Regions from separate parts of the Parabacteroides sp. ASF519 genome, predicted to be linked through region 3. Evidence: riboswitches for the same ligand, from Rfam matches in the RefSeq annotation. Region 3 holds a riboswitch; each other region holds the start of a gene.
The links. A riboswitch is a leader RNA that binds a small molecule or an ion and turns the genes downstream of it on or off. The one in region 3 is predicted to bind cobalamin.
Positions count from the first base shown of each region.

Region 1: another riboswitch for cobalamin. It lies ahead of C825_RS24270 (porin family protein); the one in region 3 lies ahead of C825_RS17600 (sirohydrochlorin cobaltochelatase).
Region 2: another riboswitch for cobalamin. It lies ahead of C825_RS07415 (TonB-dependent receptor); the one in region 3 lies ahead of C825_RS17600 (sirohydrochlorin cobaltochelatase).

Region 1 covers NZ_AQFV02000006.1:6,038,216-6,042,417, forward strand. The annotation lists gene priA (replication restart helicase PriA) at 1-1,919, opposite strand, end outside; gene C825_RS24270 (porin family protein) at 1,989-2,588, opposite strand; cobalamin riboswitch at 2,857-3,055, opposite strand; gene C825_RS24275 (carbon-nitrogen hydrolase family protein) at 3,096-4,142, opposite strand; gene C825_RS24280 (heparinase II/III domain-containing protein) at 4,154-4,202, opposite strand, start outside.
Region 2 covers NZ_AQFV02000006.1:1,910,652-1,914,853, forward strand. The annotation lists gene C825_RS07410 (O-acetylhomoserine aminocarboxypropyltransferase/cysteine synthase family protein) at 1-1,144, opposite strand, end outside; cobalamin riboswitch at 1,264-1,466, shown strand; gene C825_RS07415 (TonB-dependent receptor) at 1,598-3,949, shown strand; gene C825_RS07420 (DUF4374 domain-containing protein) at 3,969-4,202, shown strand, end outside.
Region 3 covers NZ_AQFV02000006.1:4,432,638-4,436,839, forward strand. The annotation lists gene aspT (aspartate-alanine antiporter) at 1-1,035, opposite strand, end outside; cobalamin riboswitch at 1,176-1,371, shown strand; partial or broken gene C825_RS17600 (sirohydrochlorin cobaltochelatase) at 1,506-1,856, shown strand; gene C825_RS17605 (AraC family transcriptional regulator) at 2,182-3,024, shown strand; gene cobJ (precorrin-3B C(17)-methyltransferase) at 3,419-4,202, shown strand, end outside.

The sequences.
Region 1 (4,202 bases), 1.6 Mb from region 3:
CCGAAATCCAATCCTTTCGATAACATCTGCGTTCCGATAAGGATTTGCGTCTTTCCTTTCTCAAAGTCGGAAATGATGCGTTCGTAAGCCGTACGGGTACGTGCCGTATCGAAATCCAACCGCTCGACCTTCGCCGAAGGGAACAGGGAAGCTATTTCCTCCTCCACCTTCTCTGTCCCAAAACCCATCATCTTCAACTCCGTACTCTGGCATTCCGGACAATGAGGCGGTAACTGGATGGTATATCCGCAATAATGGCAAACCAATTGGTTATGATATTTATGATAGGTCAAGCTGACATCACAGTTCACACAATGAGGCACCCAGCCACAACTCTTACATTCGATCAGCGGGGCAAACCCACGCCTGTTCTGGAACAAGATAGCCTGTTCACCGCGTGCCAGGGACGCATTTACTTTCTCGACCAATAACGGGGAGAAAAGTGTATCCTTCATGATCTTTTTCCGCTTCAGTTCCTTTATATCGGCAGTTATAATCTCCGGCATCAGGCAGTCACCGTAACGGGTAACCAACTCTACCAGTCCATACTTACCAGTCGTTGCATTGAAATAAGAATCGATCGAAGGGGTAGCAGATCCCAGCAGCGTCTTTGCCCCATGCATTCCCGCCAGCACGATTGCAGCATTGCGGGCATGGTAACGAGGGGCCGGATCTTGCTGCTTATACGTATTTTCATGTTCCTCATCCACAATGATCAGTCCCAGGTCCTTGAATGGCAGGAAGAGAGAAGAACGTACACCCAGCACTACCATCGGTTCGTTCCCATGCAGGAGTTTGTTCCATACTTCCACACGCTCGTTATCCGAGAATTTCGAATGATATACCAAGAGCTTATTACCGAACAGTTTAGCCAGCCGTTCGGTGATCTGCGTCGTAATAGCTATTTCAGGAAGCATATATAGAACCTGCCGTCCCAGCTTCAGAACCTCGTCTATCAGCCGTACATAAATTTCCGTCTTACCGCTGGAAGTAACTCCGTGAAGCAGGCAAACATCTTTAGAAGTAAAGGTATCATGTATCTCGCTATACGCTTTCTCCTGTGCCGGACTAAGCGAACTGAGAGGTTGCAAACGGCATACCGGAACCTGCAAACGCCCCACTTCTTTTTCATAGCTTTCAAGGACTCCCCGTTTCAGCAACCCGTCCAATATCGTTGATGAACAACCGCTGCGTTCCAGTAATTCTTTTTTGGATACTTCCACGGTTAATGCCGGATTTAATGCGTGGCTCAGATCAAGGAAGCAAACCAGCAAAAGTTCCTGCTTCTTGGCCCGCTTAAAATCAGCAAAGGCTTCCTGCAAGCGTTCTTCGGTTGCATATTCCTGAGACAGACGGATAAATGTCTGCATCTTCGGAACAAACCCGCGTTTCATCTCTTCGCTGACCTCCACTGCCCCACGGGCCATCAGGGAAGCAACTACGGGAACGACATTGCGCAGGCCTGTTTTCTTTTCCAACTCCGAAACTGTTAACTTGAGCACTCCTTTAAAAGCATCCAGCACAGTCTGCTCATTAGGACGCAAAGGACCGTCTGCCTCAAAATCGGCATTATAAGTGACAGCCGTCTCGCTTTCCAGTTTCAGCCCGGAAGGTAAAGCCACTTTATAGACATCCCCCAGTTTACACATATAATAGGAGGCGATCCATTTCCAAAAGCGAAGTTGCGGCCTCCTTAGTACTGGGCTGGCATCCAGCAGGGCATAAATCTCCTTCGTCTCAAAGTCCGTATTCGGCCTGCGTTCATGTACTTCCATCACAATGGCAGTATAGTAACGTTTCTTGCCGAAATGAACAATGACCCGGCAACCGGGAGTTACGGCTGCCTCCAGATCCGTCGGAATACTATATGTATAGCTATTCTCCAACGGCAGGGGTAGTATGACATCTGCATATTTCATTTCCGAGGTCAAAAGTAACAAAAAAGGCCGGACTGTTAAAGCCCGGCCCCTCATATCTTCTGTCTGTTATCAGAACAAGATAGCGGCTGTCACCGACCATCCGCGGTTCTTGGCATTCAGATCATATTTTTCCGCACTGTAATTATCAGTCAGTCCCAGGCCATAGTTTATACCGACCTGCAAATGGCTGATCAGTTCCACACCTGCACCAAAATTAAGACCGGCACTAAAGTTTTTCGCTTTCACCTGTCCTACTACACTTCCGGGAATCTCCCAGAATTTATCGCCACCTACACGGAAACCGATATACGGACCGGCAGCCAGATATCCTTTAATGATAGGTAGTCCGAATTTCCATTTCAAATTCACCGGGACATCGATATAATCTGTTTTCACATTCGTGGAAGTTCCTGTCTCCGATTTCACATCCATCCCTTTCTGTGAATAGAGGATAGCCGCATCCAACCCTACTCCAATCAGAGGAATCGTTGTCTCGATCATCGGACCGATCTGGAAACCAGTCACATTATCCGCTTTCAGAATATCTGAATTCAAATGAACGGACGATATATTCAAACCACCTTTTACCCCAAACTTCAATTGGGATTTAGCGGGAACAGCAATAAATGCCATCAAAATAATCAAAACTAAACCTGTAACCTTTTTCATATTGCCTGTTGTTTTATAAATACTATCTGCAAATAAACATACTTTTCCAATAATAAACAAGTATTCCGTCTTAACTGTTCAGTCTTTGAAAAAGAAAAGCATGGACCACCGACGGAGCTCATCCCGTCAACCGAACCATGCTTCTTTTCCTAATTATTATGGCAAAATAATTAAAAACAGATCCTAAAAGGACAGCAAACTGGGAATGGAACAAGAATAGAAAGACATCAGATGTCTTGTTTTTCTCATCCGGCCTTTCCTCGAAGCCGTCGAAATAATATGCCTTGCAGGTCTTCTGACTTACTTCCGGATCAAGCGCCTTCCCATTCCCCTTACAGAACAGTGGCAAAAGTATGCCTGATACGTTATGAAGCTCACAGCAGCGGGACTGTCCGGGATTCACACCCGGTTCCCTTTTAATCCTTACCCGCGGATACAGGCTCGGAACAATGCATAGCGCAAATATAGAGATATTTTTACATCTTACGGTAGCAGATCCTATAAATTTTATTTATTATGTTTACGATATTCATCTATTGCGTCTTTTACCGGAGCTTTAATCAATTTTTGTTCACGAACAGCACGGGATTGATTGAAATAATCGTCCAATAACTGAATATCAAATTCATCTATCATCCGGTCTGCTGAAATCGAATCATGTTCACTGGTGATCATCACTGCCCCTATACGTCCGGGATCAGAGATAGAAACAAGATCACCGTACTTTCTTTTCAAAGCGGTCAATTTCTCCCAGTTATTATCGAGATGTACCAATTTACGGTCAAGGTTGACTGTAGCCACAGCATAATTATAATAGTTCGTACTTGAGGCGACCACCTCTCCCAATGGGTTACGTATCTCCGACGGAGCATTCAGAAAACCATAGGCACAAACAAAATAAGCCTGACAGGAATAAGCCCATTTGCTTTGTTCCAAACCTCCGTGATACATTGATGGAAACAAAATTATGTCCGGTTTTTGCTGAGCATACCGTTCCCTCAACTCATCAAAATTAAGATCGAAACAAACAGCACAAGCAACAGTCCCGAAATCACATAGCAGGAGTTCTGCTTCATCAGAAGGCATGATCTCATTCATTTCCTGGATAGTAGGAAAATTCTTATTATATATACCGGCTACTTTTCCACGTCGGTCAAGCAGTATACATGAATTCCACCAGCTTCCGTTTTCTTCCCTTTTGGTTCCAAAAGCAATATAACAGTGATTATCTTTTGCTACCGAAGCCAGGTAATCCTTTACCTGATCTTTCCTTACTTTATAATATTCAAACTGCTCTGCCGTAGTTAATCCGGAAGGACGATCGCATGCTTCCGTTAATAATATCAGATCCGGCTTATGTAATAACACTTTTGACAACTGCCTTTGCCAGTAATCGATCATCTGATCGACCATTTGCTGATAACTCATCTGATTATTTACGGAAACCGCAACCCCTCCACCTCCGATAGTGACTATTTTCACCGGATTCTTTGCCCGGGCTGCCAACACGACTGTAAAAACAGTTATAAAAATCAGGTAAACAGAATGTTTCATCTTCTTTCAGGTTATTTATGTTCCTCAATCACTGCAGGTGTACCGTCTAAGGAAAACAGA
Region 2 (4,202 bases), 2.5 Mb from region 3:
CCGGATGAAGCACACAAGTACGGGCATCGGCCACATGAGTAACGATAGCAGCCAGCTTCAAGCTGTCCATAAACTTGATAGCTACCTCGCGTCCGCCTTTCAGTCCGAATGACAGGACACCGCATGAACCGTTCGGAAGATATTTCTTTGTCAGTTCGTAATATTTATTTCCTTCCAGATCCGGATAGTTTACCCAGGCTACCTTGTCGCAATTCTGAAGCCATTTAGCTACGGCCAGTGCATTTTTACAATGCTGCGGCATACGCAGATGCAATGTTTCCAGTCCGAGGTTCAGCAGGAAAGCATTTTGCGGAGACTGGATAGAACCCAGGTCACGCATCAACTGGCTGGTAGCCTTGGTGATATATGCCAGTTTCCCGAATGTCTTTGTGTAAGTCAGGCCATGATAGGAGTCATCCGGCTGGCAGAGGCCCGGGTATTTGTCTGCATGCGCTTCCCAGTCGAAGTTACCGCTGTCGACGATACAACCTCCTACGGCAGTCGCATGTCCGTCCATATATTTGGTCGTAGAATGCGTAACGATATCGGCACCCCATTCGAACGGGCGACAGTTGATCGGTGTGGCAAATGTATTGTCGACGATCAATGGTACGCCATGTTTGTGAGCGATACGGGCAAACTTTTCAATATCCAGTACCATCACTCCCGGATTGGAGATCGTTTCGCCGAACAATAATTTTGTATTCGGACGGAACGCCTTGCTGATCTCCTCTTCACTGGCATCCTGGTCGATGAATGTACATTCGATGCCCAGCTTTTTCAGGGTAACAGACAGCAGATTGTATGTTCCGCCATAAATACCGGTTGCACTTACGATATGGTCGCCGGCTTCGCAGATATTGAAACAGGCAAAGAAGTTGGCAGCCTGTCCCGATGAAGTCAGCATTGCTGCCACACCACCTTCCAAAGCGGCGATCTTGGATGCTACGGCATCGTTGGTCGGGTTTTGCAGACGAGTATAGAAATAACCACTCTCTTCCAGATCGAACAGTTTCGCCATTTGTTCGCTGGTCTCATACTTGAAGGTAGTACTCTGATAGATAGGCAGAACGCGAGGTTCTCCTTTTTTAGGCTGCCAGCCACCCTGCACACACAAAGTTGCCGGCTTGAATGAATTGCTCATATTATTAAATGTTTGCTATGTAATTATATTCTGCTGACAAAAGTAAAGAATAGTTCGTTCCATTAATACAAATCTATGATCATTTATAAAAAATAGGGTACTGTTTAAAAATAATCTTTACCTTTGCCTCCGGTTTTGGTGTCACAAATCCAGTTCTACGGAAAAGTGATGAAAAGGGAATCAGGTGAAAATCCTGAACAGACCCGCTGCTGTAAGCTCCGCCAAAGTCGTTGAACACAACTCAATCCACTGTTCGCAATGAATGGGAAGGACGTTCAATGACGGAGTAAGTCAGAAGACCTGCCAGAATCAGTAGTTTTAAGCTTTCGAGGAATAAGGCTGAAAAACATGTAAGTAAGGACTTGACTGTATTTGGTAGGGAGTTCCGGCTGTTCATGTGTTCCATTCTGTTTTGTCGAAAGCCTGTCGTTAATATATAATGTTTTTGATGGGATGAGAGGTTTCATACATGTATTTTTGTTGTTTATTTGTTTGTTTCCTGTAAGTCTGGCGGCGCAAGACAGGGTTACGCTGTCCGGAGAGGTGAGGGGAGAAGATGGTGCTCCGCTTCCTATGGTTACTGTTGCTATCGAAAATACGACGGCAGGGACATATACCGACGACCGGGGGCGCTATTCACTAAGTCTGAAACCCGGAAAGCATACTCTTATAATTACCTTGTTGGGTTATAATACAATAAAAACAATTCTCGATATCCGCAGGAACAAGACGCTCGATTTCGTTATGGAAGAAAATTCCGTAACCCTGAACACTGTTGAGGTGTATGGCAAATCGAAAACACAGAAGGTCAAGGAAGGTGCCCTGACCGTCAATGCGTTGGATATAAAACCACAGATCAGTTCCTTGAAGAACCTGAACGAAATGGTTAACCGGACAGTTGGCATCAAGATCAGGGAAGAAGGAGGGGTAGGTTCCGATTTTGACCTCTCCATTAACGGGCTGTCGGGTAATTCGGTGAGATATTTTATTGACGGTATGCCGCTGGATGCAAAAGGTAGCGGTATTTCACTGGCCAATTTGCCTGTAAATATTATTGACCGGGTCGAGATATATAAAGGAGTAGTTCCTGCCAGCCTGGGGGCCGATGCTTTGGGAGGAGCTATCAACATCATCACCAATCAAGACAAGAAAAATTATCTCGATGCCTCTTACGGCATCGGCTCGTTTCACACGCATCGGGCTGATCTGAATGGTCAGTTCGTAGAGCCGAAGACTGGATTGATCATGAAACCGACTGTCGGTGTCAATTACTCGAAAAATGATTATATGATGAAAGGTGTCGAGGTCTGGGATGCAGATAGCCGTAACTATATTGAAGTCAACCGCAAACGGTTCCATGATGATTATTTTTCCTTGCTGGGGCAACTTGAAGCCGGCTTTGTCGATAAGTCCTGGGCAGATGCTTTCTTTGTTTCCGGCTCTTATTCCAAAGTAGATAAGGAGTTGCAGACCGGTTCTATCCAGACTAAGGTCATCGGAGATGCAGAGCGTCGCGGCAGTGCTTGGAATATTTCAGCCCGTTATCAGAAGCGTTTTGATAAGATCAATACCAGTGCATCGTTATCCCATACCTGGGATCGCTCGCTGACTGTTGATACTGCCTATCGTATTTATAACTGGGACGGCGGTTTTACCCCGTCGTCCCGTAATGAGATCAACGGTCGCGGACGATCCATGCGTCATTATGACCGGCCTCTGACAATTTTCCGCGGAGGTGTTGATTATACTATCAACCGCCATCATTCCTTCAGCCTGAACTATTTACTCAACCGTACCGGAAACAATCGCCGCGACGATATTGATGAAACATTTGAACCGACCAATGATGTTTTAACCAAACATATCCTCGGGTTGACCTACAACCAGTCGTTTTTCGACGGAAGATGGGAGAGTACGTTATTTGTCAAGGATTATATCAACGCAACATCTGTCGAGCAGAATGATCTTTCATGGATAACAGGTTCGGATGAGGTTGACAGGAATGCGACTAAAAATTACTGGGGAGGCGGATTCGGCTGGCGTTTTATATGTTGGGAAGCGTTGTCTGCTAAAGCCTCTTTTGAACATAGTGTGCGGCTGCCTCTGTCTCGGGAGTTGCTTGGAAACGGAACGACTATCTATCCGAATCTCGCCCTTAATCCGGAAAGCAGTGACAATATTAACTTCGGCCTTTTTGGTAATTGGCATCCTGCTTCCGGTCATTCATTTTACTATGAGGCGAATGGATTTTTACGCTTTGTAGACGATTTCATCCAGGCAACGGTTTCTGAAAAAGAGGGGATGATGCAATATGAAAATATACCGGCGGTACATATCAAGGGAGCTGAAGGCGAAGTCCGATATAACTGGAAAAACAGCCTCCGGATAGTGGTCAATGCCAGTTACAATGAAGCCCGCGACCAGAAAAAGTACAAGACAGACGGTAAACCTTCGGCTACTTATAAAAACCGCGTACCCAATCGCCCCTGGTTTTATAGTAATGCGGATGTCAGTTATACATTTCATGATCTGGCCCAGAAGGACGACGATCTCCGTATCGGGTATTCCTGGCAATGGATACACTGGTTTTATCTTTCCTGGGAGGCTTATGGTGCTATCGAGAGTAAATCGCGTATCCCGACCCAGAATATATCGAATGTAAATGTGACCTATTCGTGGAATAAACAGCGTTACAATATATCGTTGGAATGTAGCAATCTATTTGACTCTACCGCTTATGACAATTACAAACTCCAGAAACCTGGACGTGCGTTTTTTGCCAAATTCAGATTATTCATTAATTAATAATTAAATATTCATACAAATGAAAAAGTTTCAGTTACTATTTTATGCATTCATTATGGCAATGGTTACATTGTCTTTCAATGCTTGTTCTAACGATGACGATCCTAAGCCGACCCCGGAACCTACTCCTGAGCCAAAGAACTATCACTTTGACATCTGGATTGCTCTGGATAAACATGGTGGCATGGGACGTGATGTTCAAACGCTGGTTAAAAGTATAGATTCTCTTACTGTTGGCTCAACTCCCATTGAC
Region 3 (4,202 bases):
CGCACGTTTGATACTTTTAATGCTGACGCCGTGCATCACCTTTTCACTGCGGAGACCGGCTACAGTTATTCCCGAAAACTTCTTACAGGAGATCAGTACAGGCAATGTCTCTGCCGGGAAGTCCAGCAATTCAAGGTCGTTCACTTCGTCTCCGATCCAATCTTCTTCTCCGATCACAAATTCACGGCGACCACTCAACACGACTTCGTTCCCTTTCTGAAGCATCAGGTCCGGTTTCACGTCATATACCACATTATTGATTCGTACGCGTTCTACAAACAGACGACGGCCCTGCCCTTCCAGATAATCTTCCAGCTCCTGTACGGTCTTGCCTGCCCCGAACCAGTCATTACTGATCTTATAAGCGCGGAAAGTGATGGGACGTGCTGCCGGCATAAAACCGGGTTGCTCGCTCTCATCGTCGGTACCCATCTTTGCTTCCAGCTCTTTACAAGCCTTCTTTACCGAAGGCAGTCCGCCTAGCAAACGGGGAGCCACATCGCTCATCAGCCAGGCAGAACCGGCCGTACCGAAAATATAACAGACAGCATAAGCTACAGGCATCACATTAATCATGGATGTTTTGTCTGCCGCACTCAACCCGCTCTGGTTGATCGTATCTTCCGCTACTCCCAGCACCGCAGAGATCGTCTGCGAACCAGCCAGCAATCCAGCCGCTTCTCCGGCATTGTATCCCATCAGCTTGGCAAGCAAAAAGGGAACAAACAGAGAGAACAAACACATCAGTACGGCAAAAAACATCTGCGGAAGTCCCTCCTTTTTTAGCCCGCGAAAGAACTGCGGACCAACACTATATCCCACGGCAAAAAGGAACAGAAGAAAGAATACGGATTTAATGGGTGCCCCGATATCGATATGCAATTGTCCGATTAATACACCGACCAGCAATACGCTGGTAACTGTTCCCAAAGAAAATTTACCTATCTTAAATTTACCTATCCAGAAACCGAAAGCCAGTGTCAGAAAGATAGCCAGTTCCGGATAGTGTTTGAGCAAATCAGCAAACCACTCCATATATACAATTATTTGACGTTAATAGTAAGACATATTCCATGTCCGATTTTATTGTGGTAAATGGAACACAATCCATGAGAAAGTTGTTGCGGGAGATTCAATTAAGAGATTATAAAAGCTCCCTTATTTTAAATAAATTTCTATCTTTGTCCCGCTTTGGTGATACGCCAGCCTCCGGTTGCCGTATAAAAGGGAATCCGGTGAGAATCCGGAATAGTGCCTGCTACTGTGAAGCCCGCTATAAAAGGAAAACATGCTTACACCACTGTCCGTGACAAGGATGGGAAGGTCGTTTTCCGGGCAAGTCAGGAAACCTGCCAGACAGACAAATCCGTTCTCCCGGGGCCAGGAGGGCTATTATGAACATAAAACAAATCTCTTTCAATGAAAAAGAAATGTCTGCTGACAGCCTTTCTTGTAGGTTGTTCAATGAGTATGTCTTTTGCACACACGGTATGTTGCAGAAGACAGTGACTGATTATATGCTGAAAGCAAAAGGCTATGAAAACTTCCATGTCGGAACGATCGAAGGTTATCCCACTTTCGATACGATGCTTGCCAAGCTCAAAGCCAGCGGTGTAAAGAAAGTCATGCTCATGCCTTTCATGTTCGTTGCCGGCGACCATGCCAACAATGATATAGCAGGCGACTGGAAAAAGGAGCTGGAAGACAACGGTTACGAAGTATCCGTCCTGATGGAAGGTCTGGGACAGAATCCCGACATACAGGACATCTTCATCGAACATGCCCGTTTTGCGGCCAAACACAAAATAGTCGATATCATGGATAAAAAGAAGCAATACGCTGCTGAAAAAGACTGACGGACCAAACGCCCATTATCCGTCACAGAGTCACAAATGAAAACCGGCCTCTTTCCTCATACGGGGAAAGGCCGGTTTTTTATATCAATACATTCTTGAAATTCTAATTTACACAACCAGAACTTTTACATTATTAAAGGAGCAATAACAATAGACATTTTATCTATTATCAACTAATTATTTACCATCTTTACTTGCATTTTTATTTATATCAAAATATATACATAAAATGATATTTTGTATACATAACAAACTGGAACATTGTATTTTTTTTGCATATACATTCACATGGAGTGTAAAACAACAACTAAATCCAAACAAAAACATGAAAAGTACGATTAATAACGCGCCTTCTGAAATACCTAACAGTCAGTCATTACATGCAGGCTTTGATCTTCTCATAAAGCCCGAAGGAATAGATTTAACTGAATCTTACCTATATAATAATATGATTTTCTTCATACTGGACGGATCAGTAAAAATATATTCTCCACATACTCAAACGAAGTCCATTGGCGAACCGCATATGCTCTTTCTTAAAGGGCATGAAAAATACACCTATGAAATTACTCCATGTTCGCAAATTCTTGCGTTCACCTTCGATAGTCTGACTATCGATGAGTTATTTCGTTTCCGGGCTCAATATGACCTATTACCCGAATCCTCGTTTGAATGGATAGAACTAAAGATAATCGAACCTCTCTACAGCTTTTTAAAACTTCTCATTCAGTATCTGGAGAATAATTATTTGAATTACAACTTATATCTTGCCAAAAGAGAGGAACTGTTCTATCTTCTCAAAACAGTCTACCCCAGTAAAGATTTAGGTCATTTTTTCTATCTGCTGGCCAATCACCCGTCTGAGTTCGAAAAACAGGTAGCGGAAAATTATATGAAAGTAAAGAATGTCAAAGAACTGGCCAATCTGATGGGATATGGGATAAACTCCTTCCGGGTCAAATTCAAAGAAAACTTCGGTATTCCTGCCTACCAGTGGTTACTGAATGAAAAGGCGAAACGGATTTTAAAATGCCTGACAACAGAAGGTGAAGATTTCAAAAGTATAATCGACGATTTCGATTTCAGTTCACATTCTCATTTCTATAAGTTCTGTAAAACACAATTCGGACTTACCCCCGAAGAATTAAAGAAGAAACTAAACAGCTGAAAGAATATCAGATTATATATTTTATATGTGATTTTATATATATTCCCCTTCTGCAGCATAGGCTACCTTTGTATTGTTAAAATACAGATTCTTATTAAATTATGATGACCAAATTGTATGTGTTATTATCCCTTGGTAAGGGTGGGGATAATACTTTTGTTGAGGGGAGAATGTCAACTCCCTTAGTCTGTTATATTCTGTCAGGTGTTATTTTACTTGTTGTGTTACTACGAGTATTTTCCTGGCTGCAATACCTGCAACTCAAACGCAAAGCCCGGAAACGTATTTTTAAGAACAAAACCGTCAAAAGTCTACCGGTACGAAATAAATAGATTATCTTTGTGTCTGCATGATTACAACCGAATGTATCAGAATCAATAACTCAAAGCTATAAATGAGCACAGGTAAAATAATCGTAGCCGGTATCGGACCCGGCAGTGAATCAGACATTACTCCCGCAGTGTTATCTGCCATCCGGCAATCAGACGTTATCGTGGGATACAAATATTACTTCCGGTTCATTGAAAAGATAATCCGTCCCGGAGCCATATGTATCGACTCAGGGATGAAACGGGAGAAGGCACGTGCCGAAGAAGCATATAATTATGCGACCGAAGGCAAAGTAGTAACTGTTATCAGCTCCGGCGATGCCGGCATCTATGGGATGGCCCCGCTTATCTACGAGATGAAACGCGAAAAAGGAAGTGACATCAGCATCGAAGCTTTACCCGGAATCAGTGCCTTCCAGAAGGCAGCCTCCCTGTTGGGTGCCCCGGTAGGACACGACTTCTGCGTGATCTCCCTCTCCGACCTGATGACACCGTGGGAACTGATAGAAAAACGCATCAAAGCCGCCGCTTCGGCAGACTTTATCACCGCCATCTATAATCCCAAAAGTGAAGGCCGCTACTGGCAGCTCTACCGCCTGATCGAAATTTTCCTACAGGAACGCGATCCGCAGACACCGGTCGGCTTTGTCCGCCAGGCAGGACGCGAAGAACAGGAAGTGACGATCACCACACTGGCAGACTTCGACCCGGAACAGGTGGATATGTTCACTGTCATCCTTATCGGCAACTCACAGACCTATCAGTTCGAAAATAAAATGATTACCCCGCGCGGTTATTACGGCGAGATCAAAATGGCCGCTAAGGAAATCGGAATCGGCCAGGACATCA